One region of the Nocardioides dokdonensis FR1436 genome, then DNA from elsewhere that is predicted to be linked to it. Evidence: predicted binding sites of a transcription regulator. Region 1 holds the regulator's gene; each other region holds the start of a gene.
What was found. Region 1 encodes LexA, which represses DNA repair genes until DNA is damaged. Its sites were predicted from a motif close to TCGAACANNTGTTCGA; they were not measured.
Positions count from the first base shown of each region.

Region 2: a site for LexA is predicted at 5,596-5,611, ahead of recA (recombinase RecA). Genes of this name have one in related genera too.
Region 3: a site for LexA is predicted at 4,297-4,312, ahead of I601_RS08845 (HNH endonuclease signature motif containing protein). Genes of this name have one in related genera too.
Region 4: a site for LexA is predicted at 1,859-1,874, ahead of I601_RS00825 (HNH endonuclease signature motif containing protein). Genes of this name have one in related genera too.

Region 1 is NZ_CP015079.1:1,992,534-1,999,995, forward strand. It holds gene I601_RS09395 (ATP-dependent DNA helicase) at 1-1,001, shown strand, start outside; gene I601_RS09400 (alkaline phosphatase family protein) at 1,091-2,404, opposite strand; gene I601_RS09405 (alkaline phosphatase D family protein) at 2,404-4,155, opposite strand; gene lexA (transcriptional repressor LexA) at 4,278-5,012, opposite strand; gene I601_RS09415 (LysM peptidoglycan-binding domain-containing protein) at 5,346-5,702, shown strand; gene I601_RS09420 (hypothetical protein) at 5,876-6,292, opposite strand; gene nrdR (transcriptional regulator NrdR) at 6,618-7,103, shown strand; gene I601_RS09430 (vitamin B12-dependent ribonucleotide reductase) at 7,297-7,462, shown strand, end outside.
Region 2 is NZ_CP015079.1:3,061,699-3,069,160, forward strand. It holds gene I601_RS14430 (NAD-dependent epimerase/dehydratase family protein) at 1-453, shown strand, start outside; gene I601_RS14435 (hypothetical protein) at 493-1,887, opposite strand; gene I601_RS14440 (glycosyltransferase family 2 protein) at 1,942-2,598, shown strand; gene I601_RS14445 (TIGR04282 family arsenosugar biosynthesis glycosyltransferase) at 2,595-3,275, shown strand; gene I601_RS14450 (class I SAM-dependent methyltransferase) at 3,272-3,919, shown strand; gene I601_RS14455 (molybdopterin-dependent oxidoreductase) at 3,916-5,124, shown strand; gene I601_RS14460 (hypothetical protein) at 5,121-5,546, shown strand; gene recA (recombinase RecA) at 5,764-6,816, shown strand; gene I601_RS14470 (regulatory protein RecX) at 6,908-7,444, shown strand.
Region 3 is NZ_CP015079.1:1,871,923-1,879,384, reverse strand. It holds gene I601_RS08865 (LysR family transcriptional regulator) at 1-280, opposite strand, end outside; gene I601_RS08860 (hypothetical protein) at 385-795, shown strand; gene I601_RS08855 (CueP family metal-binding protein) at 828-1,442, opposite strand; gene I601_RS08850 (IS110 family RNA-guided transposase) at 1,542-2,678, opposite strand; gene I601_RS08845 (HNH endonuclease signature motif containing protein) at 2,972-4,234, opposite strand; gene I601_RS08840 (MFS transporter) at 4,566-5,903, opposite strand; gene I601_RS08835 (esterase/lipase family protein) at 6,231-7,184, opposite strand; gene I601_RS08830 (PAS domain-containing sensor histidine kinase) at 7,253-7,462, opposite strand, start outside.
Region 4 is NZ_CP015079.1:179,341-186,802, reverse strand. It holds gene I601_RS00835 (ice-binding family protein) at 1-1,082, shown strand, start outside; gene I601_RS00830 (class F sortase) at 1,079-1,753, shown strand; gene I601_RS00825 (HNH endonuclease signature motif containing protein) at 1,937-3,202, shown strand; gene I601_RS00820 (crotonase/enoyl-CoA hydratase family protein) at 3,223-4,107, opposite strand; gene I601_RS00815 (LCP family protein) at 4,104-5,315, opposite strand; gene I601_RS00810 (acyl-CoA thioesterase) at 5,339-5,875, shown strand; gene I601_RS00805 (LCP family protein) at 5,937-7,394, shown strand; gene I601_RS00800 (5'-3' exonuclease) at 7,443-7,462, shown strand, end outside.

The sequences.
Region 1 (7,462 bases):
GCGAGGGCGACGCCGGCAAGCAGCAGTCCAAGGGCATGGTCCAGGACGTCTTCGTCACCGCCGAGCGGATGGCCGCCGACCTGGAGTCCGACGTGCTGTGGCTGGGCGAGGCGCGCGAGCGGATGCCGGCGCGCCTCTACGTCGCGCCGCTGGCCGTGTGGGGCCCGATGCGCGACAAGCTGCTCAGCGAGAAGACCGTCGTGCTGACGTCGGCGACCCTCATGCTCGGTGGCGACTTCGCCTCCGTCGCGACCAGCGTCGGGCTCAAGCCGAGCGAGCGGGTCGGGGTGGGCCGCGAGATCGCCGCCGGCGACGGGGTGCTGCCCTGGCGCGGGCTCGACGTCGGCAGCCCCTTCGACTACGGCCAGCAGTCGATCCTGTACGTCGCGCGGCACCTGCCGCAGCCCGGGCGCGACGGGCTGGTCAAGGCCCAGCTCGACGAGATCGTCGAGCTCGTCGACGCCGCCGACGGCCGCGCGCTGGGGCTGTTCTCCTCCCGGCGGGGAGCCGAGGCCGCCGCCGAGGCGGTGCGCGAGCGGCTGCCGCACCTGACGATCCTGGCCCAGGGCGACGCCCAGCTGCCCGAGCTGGCCAAGCAGTTCGTGAAGGACCCGCACACCGTGCTGTTCGGGACGCTGTCGCTGTGGCAGGGCCTCGACGTGCCCGGTGACACCTGCCAGCTGGTGCTGATCGACCGGATCCCGTTCCCGCGGCCCGACGACCCGCTGATGAGCGCGCGGCAGAAGGCGGCCGACAAGGCCGGCGGCAACGGGTTCATGCAGGTCGCGGCCACCCACGCGGCCCTGCTGCTGGCCCAGGGCGCGGGCCGGCTGATCCGCACCACAACCGACCGCGGCGTCGTGGCCGTCCTCGACCCGCGGCTGGCCACCGCTCGATACGGCTCGTTCCTCAAGGCCAGCCTGCCGCCGATGTGGACCACCACCGACCCGGCCGTGGTCCGCAAGGCGCTGGCGCGGCTGTCCTCCTCCGCCAAGGACTGACCCCGGCCCTGGTCCGGCCGCCGGACGTCATACGGGCGGGACGTCCGTCACCGCCCAACGTATGACGTCCCGGCGCCGTGCCCGGCGCTCTACAGCCGCGCCCGCCCGTCGTACCCGCCGCGCGGCGGCTTCAGCCCGAAGAACGCACCGACGGTGGGCGCGACGTCGGTGGTGCGGGCGTGCCGCGAGGAGACCCGGCCCGCGGGGACCGCGGGGTGCCCGCCGCCGATGAAGAACGGGATGGCGCGGGTGGCGGGGTGGCCGTGGTTGCCGGGGATCGGGTTGGAGAAGACGTCCGGGTCGCTGAAGCGCCACCCGGCCTCGCAGAAGACCACCACGTCGCCGGACTCCGGGCCCAGGCGCAACCAGCCGGCGCGGCGGTCCCAGGCCTTGAGCACCCCGGGGACCTCGGAGGCGATGCGGCGGATGCGGCGTACGGCCTTGTCGCGGTCGGCGGCCGGTCCGGTCCAGTAGACGAGGTCGGCGCCGCCGTTGTCGGCGATCGCGAACCGGCCGGCCAGGAACGGGTCGTCGGAGAGCGGACCGTCGAGGGAGACGATCCTGTCGGGGTAGGACCAGTCCATCGAGTGGTCGGCCAGCACGACGACGATCGAGTGCTCCCAGCGCCCCGAGCTCTTCAGCTCGGCCACGAAGTTCCCGACGAGCCGGTCGGTGTTGAGCAGCGCGAGCCGGCGGGCGGCCTCGAGGGTGGTGGGCCCGGTCAGGTCGGAGTGCCCGAGCCGGTCGACGTCGCCGAGGTTGACGAAGACCAGGTGCGGGTCGAACTCCTCGATCATGTCGAGGGTGGCGCGCATCGTGAACTCGTCGGGCGCGTGGCCCGAGATCGGCACGATCGGCGCCGGCTCCCAGCGGTGCGTGGCCCGCTCGCCGAAGATCCCGTAGAGGTACTCCTTGCTGAGCACCGTGCCGGTGCTCAGCCCGCGCTTGTCGAGCCGCTCGAGGATGGTCGGGAAGCGCAGGTCGGAGGGCTGGTCGAGGGTGCGGACGTCGCCCAGCTCGCGGTCGTAGACGGCGTTGGCCGGCACGCCGCTGCGGTCGGGGCGCACCCCGGTCATCATCATCGTGTGGTTGGGGATGGTCTCCATCACCGGCATCGAGGTGGCCCGCGGGTGGTGCAGTCCGCCCTCGCGCAGCGCCAGGAGGTTCGGCGTCAGGCCGCTGTCGATCTCTTCGGGCCGGCAGCCGTCGACGACGAGCACGTAGGCCCGCTTGCGGGTCGAGGCCCGTGCGGCGAGCGCCGGCTGGAGGCCGGCCACGGTCGAGAAGGCCAGGCCGGAGGCCGCCGCCGTGAGCACCGTACGTCGACCGGCGCGGATCTCACCGAGCCCGCGGGCGAACGGGGCGTCGGCGCCGGCGGGGCGGGGCACGTCGGACTCGCACATCAGTTGTCTCCCACGGGGGTCGCGACGCGCTGCACCGTGCTGGTGCCGGCGAGGGTGCGGAACGACGCGTCGTGCGTCGCGGTCGTCTGCTTGTCGTCGCGCGAGCCGATGATGAACCAGTCCATCTGGGTGCGCTCGGCGGTGATGTCGAGCACCGAGAAGCCGTGGTCGTCGAAGTTGAGGTACTTCACGTGCCGGTTGTTGGCCATGAAGACCGCCTCCACGACGGGGGTCAGCGCGGGTTGGCCGGTGATGTCCTTGAGGTTGTTGGAGGTGACCGAGGAGCACACGAACTCCACCGCGACCGAGTCGCCGAGCACCGGGTAGGCCGAGGTGTCCAGCGGCAGGTCGTTGGCCCAGCCGGAGTGGATGTCGCCGGTCACGAACACCACGTCCTTGACCTGGTGGTCGTCGAGGTGGGCGAAGACCTCGCGGCGATCGGCGGTGTAGCCGTCCCACTGGTCGACGTTGTAGGGCGAGCCGTCCTGCGGCAGCAGCCCGGTGACGTCGTTGACCGGGTCGACGAGCTCGTTGGGCAGGTCGGCGAAGGTGACCGGGGCGATCATCACCGGGTTGCCGATGATCTTCCACTGCGGCGCGTGGTTGCCGCGGGTCAGGGAGTCCTTGAGCCACTCCATCTGCCGCTTGCCGGTGATCGAGCGCGAGGGGTCGTTGATCTCCGAGTCGATGATCGGGGTCGCGACCTGCTCGGAGCGGTAGGTGCGCAGGTCGAGCATGCTGATCTCGGCCAGGTCGCCGAAGCGCAGGCGCCGGTAGAGCCGCGCCCCGTCGCCCAGCGAGGCGGTGCCGTCCATGCGCACCGGCATCCACTCGTCGTACGCGCGGTGGGCGCGGGCGCGCCGTCGGCGGTAGTCGCCCTCGGTGTCGTCGTGGTTCTCCGCGCCTGCCTTCCACTGGTCGTTGGTGACCTCGTGATCGTCCCAGGTCACGATCCAGGCGTGCGCCGCGTGCAGCGCCTGCAGGTCCGGGTCGGTCTTGTACTGCGCGTGCCGGCGCCGGTAGTCGCTGAGCGTGACGACCTCGTGCGGCGGGTCGTGCGGGCGCACGTCGACGTTGTCGCGACCCATCCCGTACTCGCCGGGGCCGTACTCGTAGAAGTAGTCGCCCAGGTGCAGCACCGCGTGCAGGTCGCGGCGCGCCGCGAGGTGGCGGTAGGCGCTGAACCAGCCGGCCTGCAGGTTGGCGCAGGAGACCACGCCCAGGCGCAGGTTGGCGGGGGTGGCGCGCTTGGCGGGGGCGGTGCGGGTGGTGCCGACCGGGCTGCGCTGCCCGCGGGCGACGAAGCGGTAGTAGTAGGTCGTCTCCGGTTGGAGGCCGGTGACGTCGAGCTTGACGGTGTGGTCGCGCGCGGCGCTGGTCGCGAAGCGGCCGCGGCGCACGACACGGCGGAAGCGGCGGTCGGTGGCGACCTCCCAGCGCACCCCCAGCCGCGGGCCCTTCCCGGAGCCGGGCTGTGCGGCCCGGGTGGGGGTGACCCGGGTCCAGATCAGCACCGCGTGCGGCAGCGGGTCGCCGGAGGCGACGCCGTGCGCGAAGACGTCGTGCCGGGCGCTGGCCGCGCGGGCAGCGGGCGCGGTGAGTGCGCCGCTGCCGGCGGCCACGGCGGCGCTGCCGGCCCCGACGGCGAGGACCGTACGCCGCCCCAGGGCGGCCAGGCGGTCGCGCTCGGCGTCGCGGACGGGCCCGGTGGGGGAGGGAGCGGCAGGGGAGGGGATCTGCGGTGGGGTCACGCCTCATCCAACGACGAACCCCCGTCCGCGTGACGCGGACGGGGGTTCGGACGCCGAGTGTTCACCGTCGGTTCGACGGTGCGACAGGTGCGGGGCTCAGGGGCTGCCCCCAGAGGCTGTCCCTAGAGGCTGCGCAGCACCGCGGTGACGACGCCGAGGATCGAGGCGTGGGTGCCGTCGATGGGCTCGTAGGCGTCGTTGTGCGGCAGCAGCCAGACCTTGCCGTCCTTGCGCTGGAAGGTCTTGACGGTGGCCTCGTCGCCGATCAGGGCGGCCACGATCTGGCCGTTGCTTGCGGTCTGCTCCTGGCGGATCACCACGTAGTCGCCGTCGCAGATGGCGGCGTCGATCATCGAGTCGCCGGAGACCTCGAGCAGGAAGAGGGTGCCGTCGCCCACGAGCTGCTTGGGCAGCGGGAAGACGTCCTCGACGCGCTCCTCGGCCAGGATCGGACCACCGGCGGCGATGCGACCCACGACCGGGACGTAGGTGGCGGCCGGCATGGTGTTGCCGACGTCGGTCTCGTCGACCGAGCTGTCGTCGGCCGAGGAGATCGCGCGGCGACGCGCCATCAGCTCGGGCAGGAAGACCTCGAGCGCGCGGGGCCGGTGCGCGTCGCGCTTGAGGAAGCCCTTCTCCTCGAGCACCTTCAGCTGGTGGGAGACGCTCGAGGTACTGGTCAGGCCGACGGCCTGGCCGATCTCGCGCATGCTCGGCGGGTAGCCGCGGGTCTCGATGGCCTCCTTGATGCAGCCGAGCACCTTGACCTGGCGTGGGGTGAGGCCGGTCGCGTCGGGGGGCCCGTCGGGCAGCTCCGCGACCTTCCGCTTGCGGGGGACGCCGTCCTTGGTCGCCATCGTGTGCCTTTCGTGCGCGAGGCCCGAGCCGGGGTGTCCGCTCGGATGGTCGTGAGGACACGGTAGCGCCGCAGGGCGGGCAACTTCAAACATCTGTTCGAACGGCGTGTCGGACCGCGGCCCGGTGGGTGTGGCTGGTAACCCCCGTCGACAGGCCTCGAACAATTGTTCGCGCACCCTCTTGCATTCCCTCGAACACCTGATCTAGTCTCGCTCATGTGTTCGATCGAACACCTGGTCGAGGAGCTTCTCGACCGGGACTGTCGGTGGCCGTCTGTAGACATCACCTCGACCGATCACGACAACGACCACCCCCTTCCCCAGGAGGTCACCATGAGCACCATCGCCCAGTTCCCCATGCAGACCCAGCACCCCGTCCAGACGCGTACGACGCCCGGCCCGGTCCGGTTGACCCGTCGCGGTCGCCTGGTCGTCCTGGGCCTCGCGCTGGTGCTGGTGGTCCTGGCCGGCGTCCTCCTGGCCGGCGGCTCGATGGCCACCAGCGAGAAGGGCACGCCCCCGCCGACCGAGGTGATCACCGTCGGCACCGGCGACACCCTGTGGGCCATCGCCACGGAGCGGGCCCAGGGTGACGACGTGCGCGAGATGATCCAGCACATCCAGACGCTCAACGCCCTCGACGGTGGCCTGGTGGTCACCGGTCAGCGGCTGCGGGTCCCGACCAGCTGAGGCTGCTCGACGGCCCTGCGGGGCACTGGCGGCTGCGGCCGCCCACGATTTTCGCCGGTCGCCTCGACCCCGGCCGGCGAAACCAGGGGAAGCGAGGGGCGGGCCCAGGTGGGCCCGCCCCTCGCGCTGTCTCCGGTGGAGCTCGGCCCCGATGAGTGCGGCACGGTGCGGCCTCAGCGGGCCGCGCGGCGTCCAGCGGGCTGCGCGGTGGCCGGTTCGGGGGAGTCTGTGGCGTCGGGGGAGCGTGGCGCAGGCGCCTGGGTGATGCCCAGTGCGCGCAGCAGCCGCACGACCAGCATCAGTCCCACGAAGAGGCAGGCCACGGCGCCCAGCGAGGCCAGCGCCAGGAAGAACCATGCGGCCGACTCGCCACTGCGGGCCTCGGCGCCGAAGTCGATCGCGGCGTACACGAGGTAGCCCCAGGCCACCACCGCCACGGTGACCCCGAGGGCGAGCCCGAGCATCCGGGGGTCCATGGAGCGCTTCGGCTTCGCGGCCCGCCGAGCCCCGGCCCGCTTGCCCGGAGCGGGGGGTGCTGGAGAGTGCCCGCTCGGCTCCACGACCACCCTGTCCACGACCTCCCCGTCCACGTGCCCATTGTGGCCGATGCCCCCTGGTCGCGGGGACCGGGGCGAGGAACTGGGGCTGCCTGCGTGGCGCTGACCTGCACCGATGCGGGGAGCGAGATCCAGATCACACCAATTCTGCGGACCGGGTTGCGCACCTCGGGTCCGCAGGCGTACGGTTCCACTACATCTAGTAGTTACACCGGTGTAGTTATCCACATCTAGTTCACAGAACCGATGTGGAAGGTGCACAGGTGGACGGTTGTTCTCCACAGGAACAGCTTCGATATCCACAGGTACGGACCCCAGCAGGGGCCCGTCCGGCGCGCCCGAGAGAGGAGGAACCCTGATGCACTGCCCCTACTGCCGTGGCACCGACACCCGGGTCCTCGACTCCCGGGTCTCCGACGACGGCGGCTCGATCAAGCGTCGGCGTACCTGCTCGGACTGCTCGAAGCGGTTCACCACGGTGGAGCAGATGCAGCTCACGGTCGTGAAGCGTTCGGGGGCCGCCGAGCCCTTCGTGCGCGAGAAGGCCGTGGCCGGTGTCCGCAAGGCCTGCAAGGGTCGCCCGGTCACCGAGGACCAGCTGGCCTGCCTGGGCCAGGCGGTCGAGGACGCGCTGCGCTCCTCCGGCGCCGCCGAGATGGCCGCCCACGAGGTCGGCCTCGCGATCCTGGGCCCGCTGCGCGAGCTCGACGAGGTGGCCTACCTGCGCTTCGCGAGCGTCTACCGCCAGTTCGCCTCCGCGGCGGACTTCGAGGACGAGATCGCCATGCTCCGTGCCGAGCGACTCACGCTCGACACCGAGCCCGTTCCAGCCCCCACGGGCTGACCCAGACCGCCCGGCAGGTAGTGGGGAAGCTACCTGCCGGGCGCACCAACCCTTCCCCCACCGCACCGGAGCGCCGGTGTCGGTGGTCGCGGCGACCATGGAGACCGGGTCGCCCAGCACGAGCAGCAGTACGAGCCCTGAGCACGACGACGAGACCAGCACCCCCCGAGCGGGACCACAGAGGAGCACGGCAATGACCGAGACGGTGAGCGGCGCAGCCGACACAGCCACCCAGGGCACGACGACGGGCAGCGGGAAGGGCCTGACCATGCAGCGCGTCTTCAGCACCGAGGGCATCCACCCCTACGACCAGCTGACCTGGGAGAGCCGCGACGTCGTCCAGACCAACTGGAAGACCG
Region 2 (7,462 bases), 1.1 Mb from region 1:
GTGTCGCTGCGCTACCACAACGTCTACGGGCCCGGCATGCCCCGCGACACGCCGTACTCCGGGGTCGCGGCGATGTTCCGCTCCTCGTTGGAGCGCGGCGAGGCGCCGAAGGTCTACGAGGACGGCGCGCAGATGCGCGACTTCGTGCACGTCGACGACGTCGCCCGGGCCAACGTGGCGGCGCTGCGAGCGGTGCTCGAGGCGCCCCAGGGCCACCACCGCGCCTACAACGTCGCCTCCGGGCACCCCGTGGGCATCCGCGACGTCGCGACCCTGGTCGCCCGCGGCACCGGCAGCGACCTGGAGCCTGAGGTGACCGGCGGCTACCGCCTCGGCGACGTCCGGCACATCGTGGCGTCCCCGCAGCGGGCCGCCGACGAGCTGGGCTTCACCGCCACGGTGCACCCCGACGTCGGCCTGGCCGCCTTCGCCACCGCCCCCCTGCGAGCCTGACCCGGCCCAGATGTCTCGCCGAGCCGGCGCAGATGTCCCTCACCAGGACGTGTAGAGCAGGTGCTGGACCAGCACCGCCCAGACGATCTGCAGGGCGAGGCCCCACCGGCGCCACCCGGAGGGCAGCAGCGCGACCGCCAGGGTCAGGAACGGGATGAACGGCAGCCAGATCCGCTCGACCTCCGACTTGCTCATCCGCGACAGGTCCGCGACCAGGACGGCGAGCACCGCGCCGAGGACCAGCAGCGCCACGATGCGCGTGTCGGGGCGCGCCTCCGGGCGTTGGTCGGGGCGCCCGTCGGGACTGCGGCGGGCACGCCGGGCGGCGTGCGCGAGACCGGCCCCCACCAGTGGACCCGCACTGACGGCGAGCGCGGCCAGGTTGCCCCACATCCAGTACCAGGCGGGCCGGTCGGCGGCGATGCCCTCCCAGTAGCGCTCGGTGAGCACGGGGTAGGCCTCCCACCAGGCGAAGCCCGCGAGCGCCATCAGCAGCACGGGGACGAGCGCGGCTGCGACCACCACCGGCAGCGGGCGCCACGAGCGGGCGGCCAGCAGGACCGCGAGCGCGACCAGCCCCATCAGGCCCATGCCGTAGGACAGCAGCACCCCGCTGCCCAGGACGAGGCCCGCCCCCACCGACCAGGGCAGCCAGGCGCGACCGGTGCTCACCGCAGCCCGGGCCAGCAGCGCCAGACCGGCGGCCAGCACGGCGGCGAAGACGGCGTCGGCCGAGACGGCCATGAAGACCGCGGCGGGGGAGAGGACCAGGAACGGTGCCGCGTCGCGGGCGAGCCGCTCCGCGCCCAGGGAGCGCACCAGCGCCAGCACCGAGACCACGGTCGTGGCGCCCACCACGGTGACGACGAGACCGGCGGCCAGCGACCCGCCCAGCCCGACCCGGACCAGACCGACGAAGAACAGCAGCGCCAACGGCGGGTGCCCGGCGGCCTGGGTGGGCCAGTTGTCGGGGTGGCTGTAGGGGATCCGGTCGATGTAGGTGCGCAGCATCTCCGGGACGTCGTCGACCTCGCGCGCGCTCGGCAGGTACTCCGAGGAGTGGTCGAGGACCCGCGAGATCCCCTCGGGGCCGTCGACGAGGGCCAGCGAGAGCATCCAGGCCAGCGCCAGCACGTAGGACACCGCCAGGAGCCGGCCCCACGACGCGGAGGCGGCGAAGCGGGGGAACCACGCCCAGCCCAGGAGCGCGACGAGCAGCGTCGGTGCGGTCCCGGGCCCCACGAGCTTGGGCTCCCAGAAGCCGTGCAGCGGCGGTGCCGCCCAGGGGTGCGCCGAGCGGCTGGCCCGGCTCCAGGTCTCCCAGTCGAGCAGCACCGGCAGCGCGAACGCGGCCAGCACCAGCAGCAGCGCCAGCGCGAGCCCGGTGCCGGCCGCCCGCGAGCGGCGTACGGGCGCGGCGGGGGGTGAGGGCATGCCCAGACCCTAGAGGCGAGGCCGGCACTGGGGGCCCGCCCCTAGGGTCGGGGCATGGCTGTCGCTGATCTCGTCCTGCCCTGCCGCGACGAGGCACCCGCCCTCGAGGCACTGCTCCCGCTCATCCCGGAGGAGTTCTCGGTGATCGTCGTCGACAACGGCTCGCGCGACGCCACGGCCGAGGTGGCACAGCGGCTGGGTGCGCAGGTGGTCCGCGAGAGCGTGCCGGGCTACGGGGCGGCCGTGCACACCGGCCTGATGGCCGCCACCCACGAGTACGTCGCGTTCATGGACGGCGACGGCAGCTTCGACCCCGCGGAGCTGCTGGCGCTGCTCGACGACGTCGCGTCGGGCCGCGCCGACGTCGCAGTGGGTCGCCGGCGCCCGGTGGCACGAGGGGTGTGGCCCTGGCACGCCCGGATGGGCAATGCTCTCATCGTCGCCTGGTTGAGACGGAGGATCGCGATGGACGCGCACGACATCGCCCCCATGCGGGTGGCCCGTCGCCAGGCCCTGATCGACCTCGGGGTCGAGGACCGCCGCTTCGGCTACCCCGTCGAGCTGCTGCAGAAGCTCACCCTCGCCGGCTGGCGGGTCTCCGAGCGCGACATCGGCTACCACCCGCGGGCCGAGGGCACCCGGTCGAAGGTCTCGGGGTCCGTCAAGGGCACCGTGCGCACCGCCCGCGACTTCTGGCGGGTGCTCTCGTGACCCCTCCCCGGATGCTGCCCCGGATGCTGGTCGTCGCGAAGGCGCCCGTGGCCGGGAAGGTCAAGACCCGCCTGGGGGCCGACATCGGGCTCGAGGCGGCCGCCGAGGTGGCCGCCGCCTGCCTCCTGGACACCCTCGCCGCGTGCACCGAGGCCGTCGGCGCCAAGCACTGCCACCTCGACCTGGCCGGTGACCTCGCCGACGGCGTGCGCGCCGACGAGCTCGTGGCCGCGAGCGCCGGCTGGACCACCAGCCCGCAGCGCGGCGACGGCTTCGACGAGCGCCTGGCCCACGCCCACGCGTCGGTGGCCGCCACCGGCCCGGGCCCGGTCGTGCAGGTCGGCATGGACACCCCGCAGGTGACGCCCGCCCTGCTCCTCGACGCCGCCGCCGGGCTCGCCGACCACGACGCCGTCCTGGGCCCCGCCGACGACGGCGGCTGGTGGGTGCTCGCGCTGCGGGACCCGCTCGCCGCGCAGGCGCTGGTCGGGGTCGAGATGTCCACGCCGACGACGTACGACGACACCCGCGCCGCGCTCGAGGCCGCGGGCCTGCGGGTCGGCAGCACCGCCACCCTGCTCGACGTCGACACCGTCGCCGACGCCGAGGCCCTCCTGGCCGACGCCGCGCCCGGCGCCCGGTTCGCCGCCTCGTGGAAGGTGCTGGTGCCCCGATGATCCAGCGCGACGAACCGTTCTCGACCGTCTTCGCCCGTGCCCTGCAGGGCATCCCGTGCCGGGTCGTCGGCCTCGACGACGGGCCCTCCGTCCTGCCGATGGGGGAGTGGACCCGCGAGGCGGACGAGCAGGACCTCGCCGTGCTGGCGCACTGCAGCGGCCCCACCCTCGACATCGGGTGCGGCCCCGGCCGGATGACCGCGAGCCTGGCCCGGATGGGCCACCAGGTCCTCGGGATCGACGTGGTCCCCGAGGCCGTCGAGCAGACCCGGCAGCGCGGGGTCCCGGCGCTGCTGCGCGACCTCTACGACGCCCTGCCCGACGAGGGGCGCTGGGAGACCGTGCTCCTGGCCGACGGCAACGTCGGCATCGGCGGCGACCCGGTGGCGCTGCTGCGACGCTCGCGCGAGCTCCTCGGGAGCTTCGGCCGCGTCGTGGTCGAGGTCGCGGCGCCCGGGACGGCGCTGAGCACCCGGTGGGTCACCCTCGAGGCCGGCGAGGCGCGCAGCCGTCCCTTCCGCTGGTCGGTGGTCGGGGCCGACGACATCGCGACCGTCGCCGCCAAGGCCGGTCTGGGAGTGACGACCTGCACCGGCGTGGGCAGCGGCGACCGCTGGGTCTCCGTGCTGCAGGTGCGCGGATGAGCGCATCACTGCGGCTGCCCGACGAACGCTCCTTCTCGACCCGGCTGCGCAGTGCCGCGGTCGCGGCCCGGGTCGGCACCGTGCTGGGCGTGTGCTTCGCGCTGGCCTTCCTGACCGGGCTGGTCAGCCACTACGCCCAGAACCCCACCCAGCCGGTCCCGTTCCCGACCAGTCCCGCGTGGGGCTACCGACTCACCCAGGGGCTGCACATCATCAGCGGCACCGCCGCGGTGCCGCTGCTCCTGGTCAAGCTCTGGACCGTCTACCCGCTGCTGCTGGCCCGCCCGTCCCTGCGCCTGCGCCGCCTCGCGGTCGAGCTCGCCGAGCGGCTCTCGATCCTCCTGCTCGTCGGCGCCGCGCTGTTCCTGCTGGTCACCGGGCTGCAGAACATCAGCCACTGGTACCCCTGGGCGTTCTCCTTCCGCTCCACCCACTACGCGATGGCCTGGATCGCGATCGGATCGCTGGTCCTGCACGTCGCGGTCAAGCTGCCGCTGGTGCGGCACGCGCTGACCCACGACGTCGACGACACCACCCTCGACCGGCCCGGCGCGGCCGAGCCGGGCGCGGCCGAGCCGGGCGCGGCCGAGCCGGCTGCGGCCGGACCCGGTGCCCTGGGCCGCCGCGGCCTCCTGCGGGCGACGTGGCTGGCCACCGGCGCGGTGGTGCTCGCGACCGCAGGGTCGACGGTGCCGTTCCTGCGCTGGGTCTCCGTCCTGGCGGTGCGCTCGGGCGAGGGCCCGCAGGGCGTGCCGGTCAACAAGACCGCCGAAGACGCCGGGGTCACCGAGGCCGCACAGGACCCGGCGTACCGCCTCGAGGTGGTGCACGGCGAGCGCAGCGTCTCCTTGGACCGCGACGACCTCCTGGCCCTGCCGCAGCGCAGCGAGGAGCTGCCGATCGCCTGCGTCGAGGGCTGGAGCGCCTCCGGCACCTGGAGCGGCGTCCGGCTGCGCGACCTCCTCGACCTGGTCGAGGCCCCCCAGGACGTCGAGGTGGTCCTCACCTCGCTGCAGGAGTCGGGGCCGTTCCGGGTGACGCTGCTGCAGAGCGGCTTCGTCGACGACGACCGGACCCTGGTGGCGCTGGGCCTGGCCGGGTCGCCGCTCGACCTCGACCACGGCTACCCGGCCCGCCTGATCGCACCCAACCGACCCGGCGTGCTGCAGACCAAGTGGCTGAGCCGCATCGAGGTGCGGACGTGAGCCCCGGCCGTCTCCTGCTCGGCGCCGCCGGCGCGTCGGTGACGGCGTACGGCGCCTGGTTGCTCTGGTCGCGCCGCGAGCCGGCCGACGTGCTCGACGCCGCCGTGTGGGCCGGGGGTGCGGTGCTGGTGCACGACGTGCTGCTCGCAGCCGTGCTCCTGCTCGCGGGGCTGGTGCTCGCCCGGCTGGTCCCGGCCGTGGCCCGGGCCCCGGTCGTGGTGGGCGCCGTCGTGCTCGGCAGCCTGAGCCTGGTCGCGGTGCCCGTGCTCGGCAGCTGGGGGCGCGACACCGACCCGACCAACGAGACGCTGCTCGACCGCGACTACGTCGCCGGGTGGTGGGTGCTGGCGGCGCTGGTGGCCGCGGGCGTGCTCGTCGGGGTGGCCGTGCGCCTCCTCCGCGCCCGGCACGCGCGTCCCTGAGACCCGCTCGCCCGGCCGGCCGGGCGACACGCCGACCCTGCCTCCCACCTCGAACAGGTGTTCGGCCTACAGTAGGTGCACAGGTGACGCGCAGGACGCCGTTCCCCACAGGCCCGGGCTCCCGGCCCGGTCTTGTCGGTGGTCCCCTCTAGCGTCGGCCACGACGACAGACCACATGACCGCGGGGCCGCCGGCCCCGCACACGGACGGAGACATCATGGCTGGTGCAGACCGCGACAAGGCGCTCGACGCCGCACTGCTCAACATCGAGAAGCAGTTCGGCAAGGGTTCGGTGATGCGCCTCGGTGACGAGACGCGCGCCCCCCTCGAAGTCATCCCCACGGGCTCGATCGCCCTCGACGTGGCCCTGGGCCTCGGTGGGCTGCCGCGCGGTCGCGTGGTGGAGATCTACGGCCCAGAGTCCTCGGGAAAGACCACGGTCGCGCTGCACGCGGTGGCCAACGCCCAGGCCGCCGGCGGCATCGTGGCGTTCATCGACGCCGAGCACGCGCTGGACCCCGACTACGCCAAGAACCTCGGCGTCGACACCGACGCACTGCTGGTCTCGCAGCCCGACTCGGGTGAGCAGGCCCTCGAGATCGCCGACATGCTCGTGCGCTCGGGTGCCCTCGACCTCATCGTCATCGACTCCGTGGCCGCGCTCGTGCCCCGCGCCGAGATCGAGGGCGAGATGGGTGACAGCCACGTCGGCCTCCAGGCCCGGCTGATGAGCCAGGCGCTGCGCAAGATGACCGGTGCCCTGAACAACTCGAACACCACCGCGATCTTCATCAACCAGCTGCGCGAGAAGATCGGCGTCATGTTCGGCTCGCCCGAGACCACCACCGGTGGTCGGGCGCTGAAGTTCTACTCCTCGGTGCGCCTCGACGTGCGCCGCATCGAGACGCTCAAGGACGGCCAGGACATGGTCGGCAACCGCACCCGCTGCAAGGTGGTCAAGAACAAGGTCGCGCCGCCGTTCAAGCAGGCCGAGTTCGACATCATGTACGGCAAGGGCATCAGCCGCGAGGGCGGTCTGATCGACGTGGGCGTCGAGGCGGGCCTGGTGCGCAAGGCCGGCGCTTGGTACACCTACGAGGGCGACCAGCTCGGCCAGGGCAAGGAGAACGCGCGGACCTTCCTGCGCGACAACCCCGACCTGGCCAACGAGCTGGAGAAGAAGATCCTGGAGAAGCTCGGGGTCGGCCCGCAGGTCGACGCCGAGGTCCCCGCCGAGCTCGCCGAGCCTGTGGGTGTCGACGACTTCTGAGGACCGTCCGCCGCCGTCCTGGGCGGGGGACGTGTCCGTCGGTGTCGATGCCTGGACCCAGCGCGCCGCGCCGGACCCAGGTCACCAGCCGGTGCCACCGCCCGACCCGGTCGCCGAGGTGCCGCACGCCGACCCCGAGTCGGTGGCGCGCACGATCCTGCTGGACCAGCTCACCGGGCGGGCCCGCAGCCGCAAGGAGCTCAGCGACAAGCTCGCGGCCAAGCTCGTCCCCGACGACGTGGCCACGCGGCTGCTCGACCGGTTCGAGGAGATCGGCCTCATCGACGACGAGGCCTTCGCCCGGTCGTGGGTGGCTGCTCGAGGGCCGGGGGAGGGCGGCACCGGGCGCCGCCTCGCGCCCCGGGCGCTGTCCCAGGAGCTGCGGCGCAAGGGCATCGACGACGAGATCGTGCGCGAGGTGCTCGACGAGGTCGACCCGGACGACGAGGAGCAGGCCGCCCGGGCCCTGGTGCGCAAGAAGCTGCGATCGTTGAGCCGCGTCGACGACGTCACCGCGACCCGTCGGCTGGTCGGGATGCTGGCGCGCAAGGGCTACGGCTCCGGGCTGTGCTTCCTGGTGGTGCGCGAGGAGCTCGCCGCCGCCGACCGCGACGCGCCCGAGCGGTAGCCCCGCTGCGGGTCCGGG
Region 3 (7,462 bases), 120 kb from region 1:
CGACGGCCACGAGGTCACGCACGTGCTCGACCGCGCTGCGGGCGTCGCGCTCCGCGGCGAGCAGGATCTCGGCGTGGTGCAGCAGCACCTGCCCGACCTCGGTGAGCACGACGTGGCGGCCGCGGCGCTCGAGCACCGGGGCGCCCACGTCCCTCTCCAGCGCGGCCATCTGCTGGGAGACGGCGGACGGCGAGTAGTGCGTCGCGAGGGCCGCCGCGTTCACACCGCCGTGGTGCGCGACCTCGCGGAGGATGCGCAGGCGGTGAAGCCGGAGCTCCATGCAGGAACTCTAAACTCTGACCCCCGATTGTCGCCATGGACGAGAACGGTCGCGGCGTCCACAGTGGAGGTCGGGTTCGACTGCGAGGGGGCAGCACGGTGGGGATGCGTGATTCTCGGGACCGCAGCACCGCCGCGGCACGGGCCGTCGAGCTGCGCTCGGCCGCGAGGAGCGTGGCGTACGGCGCCCGGGTCGAGGGGTTGGCCGGGCCGGGCGAGGCGTACGTCGTCCTCGGCTGCCTGGGGATGACCTCGCAGGCCACCCAGGACGGGGCGCGGGCGGTCGCCGCCTGGCTGGTCGACGCGCAGGAGGCGCGGCGGTTGACGGTGCGCGAGGGTCCGTTCGTCGGCGAGCCTGAGGCGGCCGTCGCGGTGGTCGCCGACGCCCTCACCCGCGCCCTGGCCGCCGGCGCGGAGGTCCAGGCCCAGCTGGAGCGCGCCCAGATCGCGGCCGCCGACATCGGCGCACTGCCGCCACGCTCGCCCGGGATTCGTCAGGGGTCCCGCCGGTGGTGACGCGACGGTGGTGACGCGGCGGCGTACGACGCTCAGGTGAGGCGCAGCCCGGTGAGGCAGGTCGGGTCGTCGGCGTCCATGGTCGCGACCGGCACCGTGCCGGTGCGCCCGTCGTGCTCGATGGTCAGGGTCCCCTCGAGGTCGCGCGGCACCCACAGCCCGACGAAGCCGTTGTCGTAGGTCTCGCGGGTCTCGTCGATCAGCACGTCGCCGTCGGCGTCGGTGAGCACGACCTGCACCGTCTCGTTGCCGAGCTCGCCGACGCAGGTGGTGAGGCTGTGGAAGTGGCACTCATGGGTCTGCTCGCGGTAGGGCGCGACCGAGATGTAGACCTCGTCGGTCGGCATCGGCAGCCAGGTCTCGCGGTCCTGGTCGTCGGTGAGCACGACGGCGTCCGGCTGCACGGAGGCGAGCAGGTCGGTCGGGCGCTCGGCCAGCGGCAGCGTGTCGAGCCGCTCGATGACCTCAGCGGTGTCGAGGCCGGCGAGGTCGTGGGTGGACAACAGGTCGCCGGCCGCGTCCGACTGGGCGGCGGACGACGGCGGCTGCGGGTCCGAGCCGGCACACCCGGCGAGCACCAGTGCGCAGGCGAGGACTGCGGTGGCGGCGACCAGCCGTCCTCGTCGGAGCGGGAGGGGGTAGCTCATGAGGCGGTCCTTCGCAGCGGGGGTTCAGGCGGCATGCCGATTGTCCCAGGGCCGCCCCCGTGGGTTGAGCAGGGAGGAGCACCCCACCGTTGGATGCTCCTATGGATGGTCAAGTCCGTGGTGGGGGTTGATCAGGGCGGGGTAGATCTCGCGGGTGATGTAGCGCTTGAGGATGCGGGCTGCTTCGCGTTTGGAGAGGTCGCGTTGGTTGACGCGGCGGGCGAGGTAGGTCTTGGTGGGTTTGTGCCAGCGCATTCGTGAGAGCAGGACGCGGTGGATGGCAGCGTTGGCCTGACGGTCGCCGCCGCGGTTGAGCCTCGTGCGGTGGGTTTGGCCTGAGGAGGCCGGGACCGGCGCGGTGCCGACGAGCATCGCGAAGGCTGCTTCGGTGTGGATGCGTTCGGGGTTGGCGCCGGCGGTGACCAGGAGCTGTCCGGCGCAGTCGTGTCCGATGCCGTTGATGGCCATCAGGGCGGGGTTGATCTGTTCGACCAGGGGGTGGATCAGCGCCTCGAGGTCGGTGATCTCCTCGCTGAGGTGGCGGTGACGGCGGGCGAGGCTGCGCAGGGCGGCCTTGGTGGCGTGCAGGGGCTCTGCGATGTGCGCGGGGTCGGGTCGCAGTGCGGCGCAGGTGCGCACCAATGTGGGGGTGTCTAGGTGACGCAGGCGGTGGCGTAGGTCGTCCTCGGCGGTCACGATCAGTGCTTTGATCTGGCGCACGACGTCGGCGCGTTGCTGGACTGCTGAGCGTCGAGCGACACGCAGGTTGCGCAGCGCTTCGATGCGTCCGTCGCGGGCCTTGGGAGTGCCGGTGTGCGCTCCCGACCACGCCGCGCGGGCGGCGGCTTCGGCGTCGACGGGGTCGGACTTGCCCTTGAGCCGGCGCGTGCGTCGATCTGGTCGATCGACCTCGATCAGGTCGGCGGTGGTGGCTGTGGCCAGGTGGCGTGCGAGTCCTAGGCCGTAGGCGCCGGTGCCCTCGATGCCGATCATCAGCACCGGTCCGAACGATTCCAGCCAGGCCAGCAGGGCCCGATGGCCGGATGTGTCAGCGTCGAAGTATTCGATGCCTAGCAGGCGTCCCAGTGAGTCGAGGGCGGCAGCGACGTGCTGATCGCGGTGGGTGTCGACTCCGCCGATCACCCCGACCCGTGGCGACGGCGGATCACCGAAGGCAGCGCTGGTCTCCTCGTGGGTGCAGTGCGATACGGGTGGTGCAGATGTCATGGTGGTCATGCCGTCTCCTCTTGTGGTGGCGGTGGCGCCAGCCAGGCGAGGGCAGCGGACAGGACAGTGATCAGTGACGGCTGGGCACAAGCTCCTATGAAGTCACGAGGCCCCCGCCTGGCTGGGTGCAGCACCCGGCAGCAGACCGACCGACAGATCCAGCGATGGACACCATGGTCAGTCGAGCAGCGAGTCAGGACGACCTGCCACCAGGCACTCCATTCGTATCGTCACTGTCGAGCAGGGAGGCGCCCCGGCGCCGACCGCCCGTCGAGACCCCGTGAGAACCGAGCAGAGCTCTCCTACGTCCGCCGGTGGAACCGCACCTGGTTGTCGGCGCCGACATCGACCTCGTACTCCGGGTCGTGGATGCGGCGGTGGTGGAACGGGCAGAGCAGCCGGCCCCGGGCGAGGTCGGTGTGGCCGTGGCAGGACCAGGGGTCGTCGTGGTGGGCGTGGCACATCGCCGGCGGGGCGTCGCAGCCCTCGGCGGTGCAGCCCCGATCCCGCACCGCAAGGGCGAGCCGCTGGGCGTAGGTGAAGAACCGCTTGGTCCGGCCGACGTCGAGGGGCTGGCTCTTCCCGCCCAGCACGACCGGGACGATCCCGGACTCGCACGCCAGCCGCCGTGCGGTCGCGGCGGAGACCCGGGCGCCGGTGTCGAGGGTCGCGGCAGCGAGTCCGCCCATCAGCGAGGCTGCGGTCATGGTGACCACCACGGTGGCGTTCACCCCGCCCGCACGGGGCAGAGTCGTCGGGTCGAGGCGCTCGATGAGCTCCACGAACGCCGCACCCAGACGCTGTGCGGTGGGCCGACGTACGGGCAGGGGTGCGTCGTCCTGGCCGTCTTGTCCGGTGCGCGTAGCGATCTGGTGCTTGGGTGCGGCGAACGCCAGCAGCGCCCGCTCCAGCATCTGCCCCACCAGCAGCGGCACCGTGAAGGACCCCTTGCAGCGGCCCTCGCCGTCCTGACGGATCCGGAACACCGCCGCCTTCTCCGCCTCACGCTCGGCCTTGGCGAGCTGCTCGGCCTCCCACGCCTCGGCGACCTCCGGGGCGACGACCTCGAGGATCCGACGCCCCAGGATCCTCAACGCCTTGGCGTCGTGGACCTCGCCGTAGGCGACCAGCGCCTTCGCGGCCTGCTCCAGCACCGAGGTGTCCAGGTCGTCGGGCAGGACGTCCAGCGCGTTGACGATCACCGACGCCTGCTCCGCGACCAGGTCGCCACGCCCCAGCGCCTCCCGCACCACGCCGTACCGGGTCAGACCGGTGGCGAGGTGGACCTCGCGGAACGACTCCCGCTTCGTCGACCGGGTCACGTACGCGTGCCACACCGCCAGCGACGGCGAGGCGTTGCGATCCTGGACCGCCACAGCCTCCGCCTGCACCAGCGCCCGGGAGCGGAGCTCGACCAACCTCGCCTCAGCCCGCGCGATCTGCACCAGCACCTCAGCGGCGTCAGCCTGACCCATCGACCACGCCGGGGTCTCAGCGACGTCGTCCAACACCGAGTGCACCCGCGCGACAGCGTCGCCGATGGGGTGCAGCGCCGTCGTGGCCATGGGAACATTCTCCCAAGCCGCTAGGTAAAACACCAGGTCAAATAGCGTTTTCCACAGGCAGATCGAAAACTTTTTCGGGCGTGCACAAAGTGACTGCTCGAGGGTGCAGAAGTGACCGCTCGGCGTTTGCTGCTGGTCTGGTCCTCCATGCCCCCATTCGCCCACTCACTGCACTTCTTGTGGCGAGCGAACGGATCGTTCCTTACCTTCGGACCATGTCGCGTAAGGGCCTCACCCGCTTCCGACGCTACGTCCGGTGTCGGTGGCGGTACGGCACCGCCTGCCCGCACAGCAGCGGCTTCCACCTCTGACCGCGGACAAGGCGGGGCCGTCAGTCGGCCTCGGCGATCAGCGCCTCCGGGGAGTGCTTGAGGATCGGGAACAGCGCGGTCATGCCGATCAGCGGCAGCACCCCGAGGATGGCCAGCGCCCACGGCAGCCCGGTGACCGAGCCGAGACCGCCGACGAGGGCGGAGCCGACGGAGCCACCGGTCATGAAGACGAGCGTGGCGATGCCGAGGGCCACCCCGCGCACGTGCACGTGCACCGCGCCCCCGACGGAGGCGGAGAGGGCGGGCTGGCCGGCGCCGAAGGAGAACGTCACCAGGATCAACGCGATCGCGAGCACCACCGGCGAGAGCACGGCAGCACCCCACGCGGACATGAACAGCGCGAGCGAGGCGGCGATCGCGGCCCCGACGAGCGTCTGGGCGGCGCCGATCCTGGTCAGCATCGGCCCGGTCACCCGAGGCATGAGGACCGCGACCACCGAGCTGGGCAGCAGCAGCAGGCCGACCTGCCACGGCTCCCAGCCGGCCTCGCCGACGAGCACCGCGGGCACGGCGATCAGCATCCCGAACCACGAGGCGGGCACGGCGGCCGCCGCCAGCGCGGAGCGGACGACGACGGGGTTGCGGATCACGTCGCGTGGCAGGAACCCGTCGGGGCGACGCCGCACCTGCAGCATCACCAGCGGGGTGCCGAGACCGAGCAGCAGCAGCCCGACGAGCGCGATCACCAGACCGGTCGAGGGCGACTGGATGAGCAGCACCAGCCCGGCGGCGGTGAGGGCGACGAGCACGGCCCCGATGACGTCGAGGTTGGCCCCGCTCCCCTCGGTGGTCAGCGCGCGCCACACGAACGGGATCACCAGCGCCCCGAGCATCGGGATCGCCATCACCGCGCGCCAGCCGAAGGCGTGCTCGACGACCCCGCCGAGCAGCGGCCCGAGGCTGGTCACGGCGGCCGCGGTGCCGGCGAGCCGGCCCAGGGCGAGCCCGCGGACGGCACCGTCGTACCGGCCGCTGAGGATCGCCACACCGAGGGTCGGCACGGCGGCGGCGCCGGCGCCCTGGACGAGGCGGGCGAAGAGGAGCACGGCGTACGTCGGCGCCAGCGCGGCCAGCAGCGCGCCGCCGGCCATCAGCCCGATGCCGATCAGCAGCGGGGTGCGGATGCCGACGAGGTCGGAGAAGCGGCCGTAGAGCGCCGTGGTGACCGCGAACATCAGCGCGTAGAGGCTGATCGTCCACGCGGCGGTGCCGACGCTGATGCCGAAGTCCTGGCCCAGGGCCGGGAGCGCCACGGCGGCGGCTGCGGAGCCCATCCCGGCGAGCCCGAAGAGCACGCCGATCAGCATGGACACGCGGCGTGAGTCGTCGATGGGCACGGTTGGCTTCAACGCCGGCGGACGTTGGTTGATTCCGCGGCCTCCCTCACCGTCGCCCGGTCGTGGCTCGGGTCGTGGCTCGGGTCGTGGCCCGGGGACGCGTCAGGGCGCGTCCTCAGCCACACGACCCGGACCACGACCGGACCAGCGACCGCAGTCCATCGCACCCAGGCCGGTCCACCTGGTGAAACAGTTGTGAAAGGAATGCATGAACCCGCGGCGGTCGGGGAACCTGACTACTGACGCCGGGCCCGGCGCGTACACACCCCCCAGTGGCGTCGGGCCCGGTGTCCTTGCGTCTGGGCCTGCCTCTGAGGACTCCGGGTCTCAGGGCTGTGGCGGCCCGCCGACGAACGGCAGCACCAGCTGGCACGTGACTGGCTTACGGTGCTGGGGGTCGAGGGCGTTGAGCACGTGCCCGGCGGCGACCGGGTCGGCGGCGATCTGGAAGTGCTCGGTGTAGTCGGTGTCGCAGCCGTCCTGCACGACGATGTTGCGCATCCCCTTCTCGCGGCCCGAGGTGTAGGGCACGACGAGCTGGTCGTACTCGGTCATGATGTTGGTGTAACGGACGCCCTTCTGGGCGACGCCGCCAGCGCGGACGCGACGCAGGAACGTCGAGTCCGGCGAGAACTGGCCGCACGCCACGCACAGCGGCACGGCCTTGTCGACGGGGACGCCGAAGACCGCGGCGGTGATCGCCGCAGCGCCGGCGACCTGGGTGCCGTGCCACAGCGGGGCCAGGGAGACGTAGCGCTTGACGTGCGTCGCCCCGCCCAGGAACTTCAGGTACCAGGCCGGCATCAGGGTGCCCTGCGAGTGCCCGAGCAGGTCGACCTTGCGGGCCCCGGTCGCGGCACGGACCTCGGCGACGAACGCCTTCAGCTCGCGGGCGCTGCGCTGCATCTTGCCCAGCCCGCCGACGTACCCGCTGCCGGGCCCGAGGGCCGGCTCGGTGCCGTAGGTCAGCGCGAAGACGCAGTAGCCCTTGTTGGCCAGCAGCGGGCCGTACGTCTGCCAGTTGGTGCTCTGGTTGCCGAAGGTGCCGTGCACCAGCACCACCGGGCGCGGGTGCCGCTTGCTGGGCCGGCAGTCCCAGTCGTTGGTGCCGGGCGCGTCGCTCTGCAGACCGCCCGCGATCGCGCTGGGCAGGAAGTTGTAGGGCACCGGGTACTTCTCCGCGGCCCCCGCGGTCGAGGCACCGACGCCACCCAGCACCAGCCCGAGGACCAAGCCCAGGGTGGCGACGAGCGCGAGCAGGGTGGAGCGGGTGCGACGCATGATGATGAGGGCCTCTCGGTGGTGGACGCTGGACCAACGATCCAGACCCCTGTTCGTGATGGTGGGGCTCAGTCGCGCGGTGGGCGGTGCGGCAGCTGCACCGTCACCGTGGTGCCGACGCCGAGCTCGCTGCGCAGCGTCACGCTCCCCTGGTGCGCCTCGACGATGCCCTTGGTCAGCGCGAGCCCGAGCCCGGTGCCGGGCACCGCCTGGTGGGAGGCGTCGCGACCGCGGTAGAGCCGCTCGAAGACGCGCTTCTGCTCGGCCGAGGAGATCCC
Region 4 (7,462 bases), 1.8 Mb from region 1:
CCCGGGTCGGCCTCGGCACCGCGACGTCGTTCGCCGTGCTCGGTGGCAGCACGGTCACCAACGTCGGACCGACGGTCGTCTCCGGTGACCTGGGCCTGAGCCCCGGCACCGCGGTCACCGGCTTCCCGCCCGGTCGGGTGGTCGGTGGGACCCAGCACGTCACCGACGCGGTGGCAGCGCAGGCCCAGGACGACGTGACCACGGCCTACAACGATGCGGCCGGGCGGAGCGCCGACGTCGACCAGACGGGTCGCGACCTCGGCGGCCAGACCCTGGTCGGCGGTGTCTACCGCGCGGCCAGCTCGATGGCGCTGACCGGGACCCTCACCCTCGACGCCCAGGGCGACCCGGACGCCGTGTTCATCTTCCAGGCGGGCTCCACGCTCATCACCGCGAGCAACAGCACCGTCGCCCTCACCGGTGGGGCGCGGGCCTGCAACGTGTTCTGGCAGGTGGGGAGCTCGGCGACCCTGGGGACCGCCACCGACTTCATCGGGACCATCCTCGCGCTGAGCAGTGCCACCCTCCAGACCGGCGCCACCCTCGAGGGCCGGGTCCTGGCGAGGAACGGCCAGGTCAGCCTCGACACCAACACGATCACCGCTGCGAGCTGCGCCGCGGCGCCGACCCCCAGCCCGACGTCGACGCCCAGCCCGACGTCGACGCCCAGCCCGACGTCGACGCCGAGCCCGACGTCGACTCCCACCAGCAGTCCCACCGCCGGTCCGACGTCGACGCCCAGCCCGACGTCCAGCCCCACCCCTGGTCCGACGGTCACGCTCGATCCCTCCGCCGGTCCGACGTCGTCGACCGAGAGCGCGACGCCCACCGACGGAGGAAGCACCGACACCGACACCGGTACCGGCACCGGGACTGGGACGGGTGGTGGCGACGGTGGTCCGGACTCGCCTGGTGGTCCGATCGTCCCGTCCGGGCACCCGGCGACCGGCGCTGCTCCCAGCATGCACACGTCAGGGAGCCTGTGGTTGCTGATGGCGGGCGGTGTCGCCCTCCTGACTGCCGCCGGCGCAGCCGCACTCGGCGGTCGACGAGCCCGGATGCCGCACCCCCACCGGGCGTGAGTCGCCACCCGGCGTCGCGCCACCGGGGTCGACCGCCTGGTCGGGTCTGGGCCCTGGCGGCCGTGGTCCTCGTGCTCGTCGCCGCGGGCTGCCTGCTGCGCTGGGCGGACGGTTCTCCGGTGGTGCCGGCCTCGACGGCCGCCTCGACAGTGGCCCCGACGCTCGACCCGACGCTCGACCCGACGCCGGCCGCAACGGTCACGCCGGTGCAGGCCACGGTCCCTCGGCCGGTGCGGCTCGACATCCCGGCGATCTCCGTGTCCACCTCGCTGGAGAGGCTCGGCCTCCAGGCGGACGGCACGGTCGAGGTCCCTCGCATCGCCGACAACGCGGGATGGTTCCAGCTGGGGACCCCGCCGGGCGGAGCCGGTTCGTCGGTGATCCTCGGGCACGTCGACAGCACGGACGGGCCTGCGGTGTTCGCGGGCCTCAAGGACCTGCGTGCCGGCCACGAGGTGCGGGTCGGCCGGACCGACGGCTCGACGGTCACCTTCCGGGTCGTCTCGGTCGAGACGTACCCGAACGCCGAGTTCCCGGCCGACGAGGTCTACGGGCGCCTCGACGGCAGGAGGCTCAACCTGGTCACCTGCGGAGGGGCCTACGACAGCAGCAAGGGCGGCTACCAGTCCAACGTCGTCGTCTACACCAGACAGCTCGACGTCACCCGGTGACGCGCGAGGGCTCAGGAATCGCGGTCCTGGATCGTTCGACGAGCGGTCACTTTCGCACCGTCGACCGGTCACCTCTGCACCCTCGAGCAGTCACTCGCCGTACGCTCGAAAAAGTTTTCGATCAGCCTGTGGAAAACGCCGTTTGACCTGGCGTTTTACCTAGCGGCTTGGGAGAATGCTCCCATGGCCACGACGGCACTGCACCCCATCGCCGGTGCGGTGGCGCGCGTGCATGCCGCCCTCGACGAGGTGGCCGAGACCCCGGCCTGGTCGATGGGCCAGGCCGACGCCGCTGAGGTGCTGGTGCAGATCGCGCGGGCCGAGGCGAGGTTGGTCGAGCTCCGCTCCCGGGCGCTGGTCCAGGCGGAGGCCGTGGCGGTCCAGGAGCGCAACGCCTCGCCGTCGTTGGCGGTGTGGCACGCCTACGCGACCCGGTCGACGAAGCGGGAGTCGTTCCGCGAGGTCCACCTCGCCACCGGTCTGGAGCAGTACGGCGTCGTGCGCGAAGCGCTGGGGCGTGGGGACCTGGTCGCGGAGCAGGCATCGGTGATCGTCAACGCGCTGGACGTCCTGCCCGACGACCTGGACGCCTCGGTGCTGGAGCAGGCCGCGAAGACACTGGTCGCCTACGCCGAGGTCCACGACGCCAAGGCGTTGAAGATCCTGGGCCGGCGGATCCTCGAGGTCGTCGCCCCCGAGGTGGCCGAGGCGTGGGAGGCCGAGCAGCTCGCCAAGGCCGAGCGGGAGGCGGAGAAGGCTGCGGTGTTCCGGATCCGCGAGGACGGCGAGGGTCGCTGCAAGGGGTCCTTCACGGTGCCGCTGCTGGTCGGCCAGATGCTGGAGCGGGCGCTGCTGGCGTTCGCCGCGCCGAGGCACCAGATCGCGAAGCGCGCCGGACGCGACGAGCAGGAGGACCAGGCGCCGGTGCCGGTACGTCGGCCGACCGCGCAGCGCCTCGGTGCGGCGTTCGTGGAGCTCATCGAGCGCCTCGACCCGACGACTCTTCCCCGTGCCGGCGGGGTGAACGCGACCGTGGTGGTGACCATGACCGCAGCCTCGCTGATGGGTGGACTCGCTGCCGCGACCCTCGACACCGGCGCCCGGGTCAGCGCCGCGACCGCGCGCCGGCTGGCGTGCGAGTCCGGGATCGTCCCGGTCGTGCTGGGTGGGAAGAGCCAGCCACTCGACGTCGGCAGGACCCGCCGGTTCTTCACCTACGCCCAACGGATCGCCCTCGCCGTGCGCGACCGGGGCTGCACCGCCCAGGGCTGCGACGCCCCACCCGCGATGTGCCACGCCCACCACGACGACCCCTGGTCCCGCGGAGGGCGCACCGACCTCGCCAGAGGCAGGTTGCTGTGCCCGTTCCACCACCGCCGCATCCACGACCCGGACTACGAGGCCGACGTCGGCGCCGACAACCAGGTCCGGTTCCACCGACGGACCTAGAGGGCCACGCTCAGGTCCGGTCAGACGACGGGGTGGATGCGCGGCAGCGCCGACGCCTTGCCCTCGAACTGCGGGGTGCGCTTCTCGCGGAACGCCGCCACGCCCTCCTTGCCGTCGCCCAGCGAGGTCCAGTACATCGCCAGCGAGTCCGACAGGTGCGCCTCGAGGGGGTGCGCCAGGGCGGAGTTGCGGTAGAGCATCTGCTTGGCCAGACCCAGGGCGACGGGGGAGCGGTCGCGCACGAACGAGCGGGCCAGCTCCAACGCCGCGGGCAGCAGGTCGTCGGGCTCGTGGACCGAGCGCAGCAACCGGCCCTCGAGCGCCTGCTCGGCGGTGAGGACGTCGGCGGCGTACACCCACTCCAGCGCCTGCTGGATGCCGACGATGCGCGGCAGGAACCAGCTCGACGCGGCCTCGGGGACGATGCCCAGCCGGCCGAAGACGAACCCGATCTTGGCCTTCGTCGAGGCCAGGCGCAGGTCCATGGCCAGGGTCATCGTGGCGCCGATCCCGACCGCGGGACCGTTGATGGCGGCGATGACCGGCTTGGGCAGCGCGTGGATCGCCAGGGTGACCTTGCCGCCGGTGTCGCGCACGCCGGCGTCGTACGGCGCCTCGTCGTAGGCGGCCCGGAACTCCTCGGGGCTGGGGCGCACCGACTCGTCCAGCCCGAAGACGTTGCCCTCGGCGGAGAGGTCCATGCCGGCGCAGAACGCGCGGCCGGCGCCGGTCACGACGACGGCGCGGACGTCGTCGCCGGTGAGCTCGGTGCGGAAGACCGACTCGAGCTCGCGGGCCATGGTCAGGTCGAAGGCGTTGAGCGCCTCGGGCCGGTCCAGGGTCAGGGTGGCGACGCCGTCGCCGTCGACGGCGATGTCGAGCGTGTCGTGGCTGGTCTGGCTCATCCGGTGGTTCCCTTCGCAAGACCGGAGGGCGAGCAGAGGCCCTGCCCGATCCGGTCGGTGTCGTCGTCGATGATGGCCTGGAACATCTGGGGCGCCCGGTCGGGGTCCCAGTTCACGGCGAGGTCGCTGATCGGGACCCCGCAGGTCAGTCCCTTGTCGCCGTTGACGCGGGTCATCGCCATCGCCCACAGGCCGGCGCGCCAGGGGGTCATGCCCTTGCCGAACTCCACGGTGTCGGTCGCGGCCATGTTCAGGCGCCAGTAGCGCACCGGGTTGAGCACCGACCACGGCGAGAGCACCTCGGAGCCGACGGAGGAGACGACCTCGCGCTGGGCCTGGGCGCGCTGCACGTCGCCCAGCGCGGTGTAGGTCTTGCGCGAGCGGGCGTAGCCCAGGGCGGTGCTGCCGTCCGCCTCCTGGCAGCCGGCCTCCACGTCGAGGTTCGCCAGCGGGTCCTTCATCGCCTTCTCCGGGCAGATCTCGACACCGCCGACGGCGTCGACGAGGCCGACGAAGCCGCCGATCCCGATCTCGACGTACTCGTCGATGTGGATGCCGGTGTTGCGCTCGATCGTCTTGACCAGCAGCTTGGGCCCGCCGAAGGCGTAGGCGGCGTTGATCTTGGTGGTGCCGCGGTCGGGGATCTCCACCAGGGAGTCGCGGGGGATCGACATCAGCAGGTTCGGTCCCGAGCCGGTGTGCAGCAGCATGATGGTGTCGGTGCGCTGGCCGGCCGCGTTGCCGGTGCCGAGCGCCTTGCGCTCCTCGGGGGTCAGGCCCTCGCGGGAGTCGCTGCCCACCATCAGGTAGGTCGTGCCCTTCTGCTCCTCGGGCCGGTCGCCGCCGGGGGCGAAGACGACCTCGTCGACGCGGGTCCAGGCGTAGATCGGCACTGCGACCAGGAAGACGATCCAGGCCACCAGCAGCAGCGCCAGGTAGCGCAGCCGGAAGCGGGGCCGCCACGAGCGGCCCGACCTCGCCGGCACCGGTTGCCGCGGCGCGGGCCGCGGTGCGGGTTGGGGTGCGGGCTGGGGCGCGGGCTGGGGTGTCGGCCGAGGGGAGGGGGTCGCGGCGGGTCGGCCCGTGGGCGCGGGCCGCGGCTGCACGGGCATCTGCCGGGTCGCGTCCGGCTCGGGATCGCCCTTGCCCCCGTACAACCAGTCGAAGCGTTCGCCGTCGCCGTCCCCGCTGCCGGGCCGCTGTGCCATGGCGCTGACGCTACCGTGCCGCCATGCCCTCGCCGTCCGGAGCCGCGCCCGAGCCGCTCGCCGCCCGCCCCTCGTCCTTCGCCCGGGTCTCGCTGGCGGTGATGACCTCCAGCAGCCAGGCCAACCTGCTGGGCAACATCCACGGGGGCGAGGTCGTCAAGCTCGCCGACTCGACCGCAGGCGCGGTCGCGCAGCGGCACAGCGGGGGACCGGCGGTGACGGCGGCCCTCGACGAGATGGTCTTCCTGCGGCCCGTGCACGTCGGCGACATCGTGCGCACCGTCGCGCAGGTCAACTGGGCCGGCCGCTCGTCGATGGAGATCGGGGTGCGCGTCGAGGCCCAGCCCTGGAACGACCCGTCCGCCGGGGGGCTGCACGTGGCGTCGGCGTACTTCGTCTTCGTCGCGGTCGACGCCGACGGCCGCTCGCGCGACGTGCCGCCGCTGGACCCCGAGACCGACGAGGACCGGCGCCGGCAGCGCGAGGCCGAGATCCGGCGGGCGCACCGCCTGGCTCGGCGCACCGAGATCGAGGAGGGTCGGCGCGGCGTACCGTCGTGACGGCTGTGACTGGTGATACTGCTGGGACGTACACGTTCCGTCACAGCAGGAAGGCATCTCGATGCCACCCGTCTCTTCCCCCCGGGTGCTCGACGGCCAGGAGCCCCAGCAGCGCCCCAGTGCCGCCGACCGAGCCGCACGCGTCCGCTTCCGTCGTGCGCTGTCGCTGATGGCGATGACCCTCGTCGCGCCCGGTTCGGCCCAGCTGGTCGCCGGCAACCGACGGGTGGGTCGCCTCGCGCTGCGGGTGTGGCTCGTCGTCGTCGCGATCGTGCTGGTGACCGGGCTGGTCGTCCTGCTCGACCCCGAGAAGGCCGTCACCCTGGGATCCAAGGCGTGGCTGCTGCTCCTGCTGCGCACCGCGCTGCTGGCGGGTGCGGTCGGGTGGGCCGTGCTGTTCATGGACGCCTGGCGCCTGGGCGCGCCGCTCAGCCTCGGGCTGGCCCACCGGCGCGCGGTCGTCGGGGTCAACGGGGTGCTGTCGCTCAGCGTCGCGGGCACCCTGCTGTTCGGCGCCCACCTGGTCGCCGTCCAGCGCGACCTCATCGTCACGATGTTCGGCTCCGGCGAGGTCGCCGGCGCCGCGGACGGGCGCTTCAACGTGCTGCTCATGGGCGGGGACTCCGGTGCCGGCCGCTGGGGCCTGCGCCCCGACTCGATGACCGTGGCCTCGATCGACGCCACCACCGGGCGCACCGTGCTGATCTCGCTGCCGCGCAACATGGAGAACTTCCCCTTCGCGGACGGCTCGGTGATGGCCGAGCAGTTCCCCGACGGCTTCGACGCCGACTACCTCAACGGCGTCAGCACCTGGGCCCAGGACAACACCGAGCTCTTCGAGGGCTCCGACAACCCGGGCGTGGACGCCACGGTCTCGGCGATCGAGGGCATCACCGGCCTGGAGATCAGCTACTGGGCGATGGTGAACCTCCAGGGCTTCAAGGACCTGGTCGACGCGGTCGGGGGTGTCACCCTCACCGTGCGCCAGGCGATCCCCGTGGGTGGCCTCGGCTCCGACGTCTACGACTACATCGAGCCCGGCACCCGGCGCCTGTCCGGCTTCGAGACCCTCTGGTACGCCCGGGCCCGGGAGGGCTCGGACGACTACTCGCGCATGGCCCGGCAGAAGTGCGTGATGAACGCGATGCTGCAGCAGGTCAGCCCGCAGTCGGCGCTGCGCAACTTCGAGAGCATCGCCGAGGCCTCCTCCGAGATGATCTCGACGAACCTGCCGGCCTCCGAGCTCGACACCTTCATGTCGCTGGCGATGAAGGCGCGCGACCAGAAGATGTCGACGCTCTCGCTGGTCCCGCCGATGATCAACACCGCCGAACCCGACATCGAGCTGGTCCGGGGCAAGGTGGAGGCCGCGATCGAGAAGGCCGAGGCCAGCGCCGAGGACGGGCCGCGCGCCAAGCCGAAGAAGGACTCCACCTCGGCCGTGACCGGCGGCTCGGTCGGTTCGCTCTCCGAGGGGTACGCCGCCAACCAGGCCGGCGACCTGTCCAGCGCCTGCTGAGCCCACCCGCGGCGGCCGGGGTCGGCGCGGGCGCCTAGCCTGGGCGTGATGTCCACCCCCGTCACCAC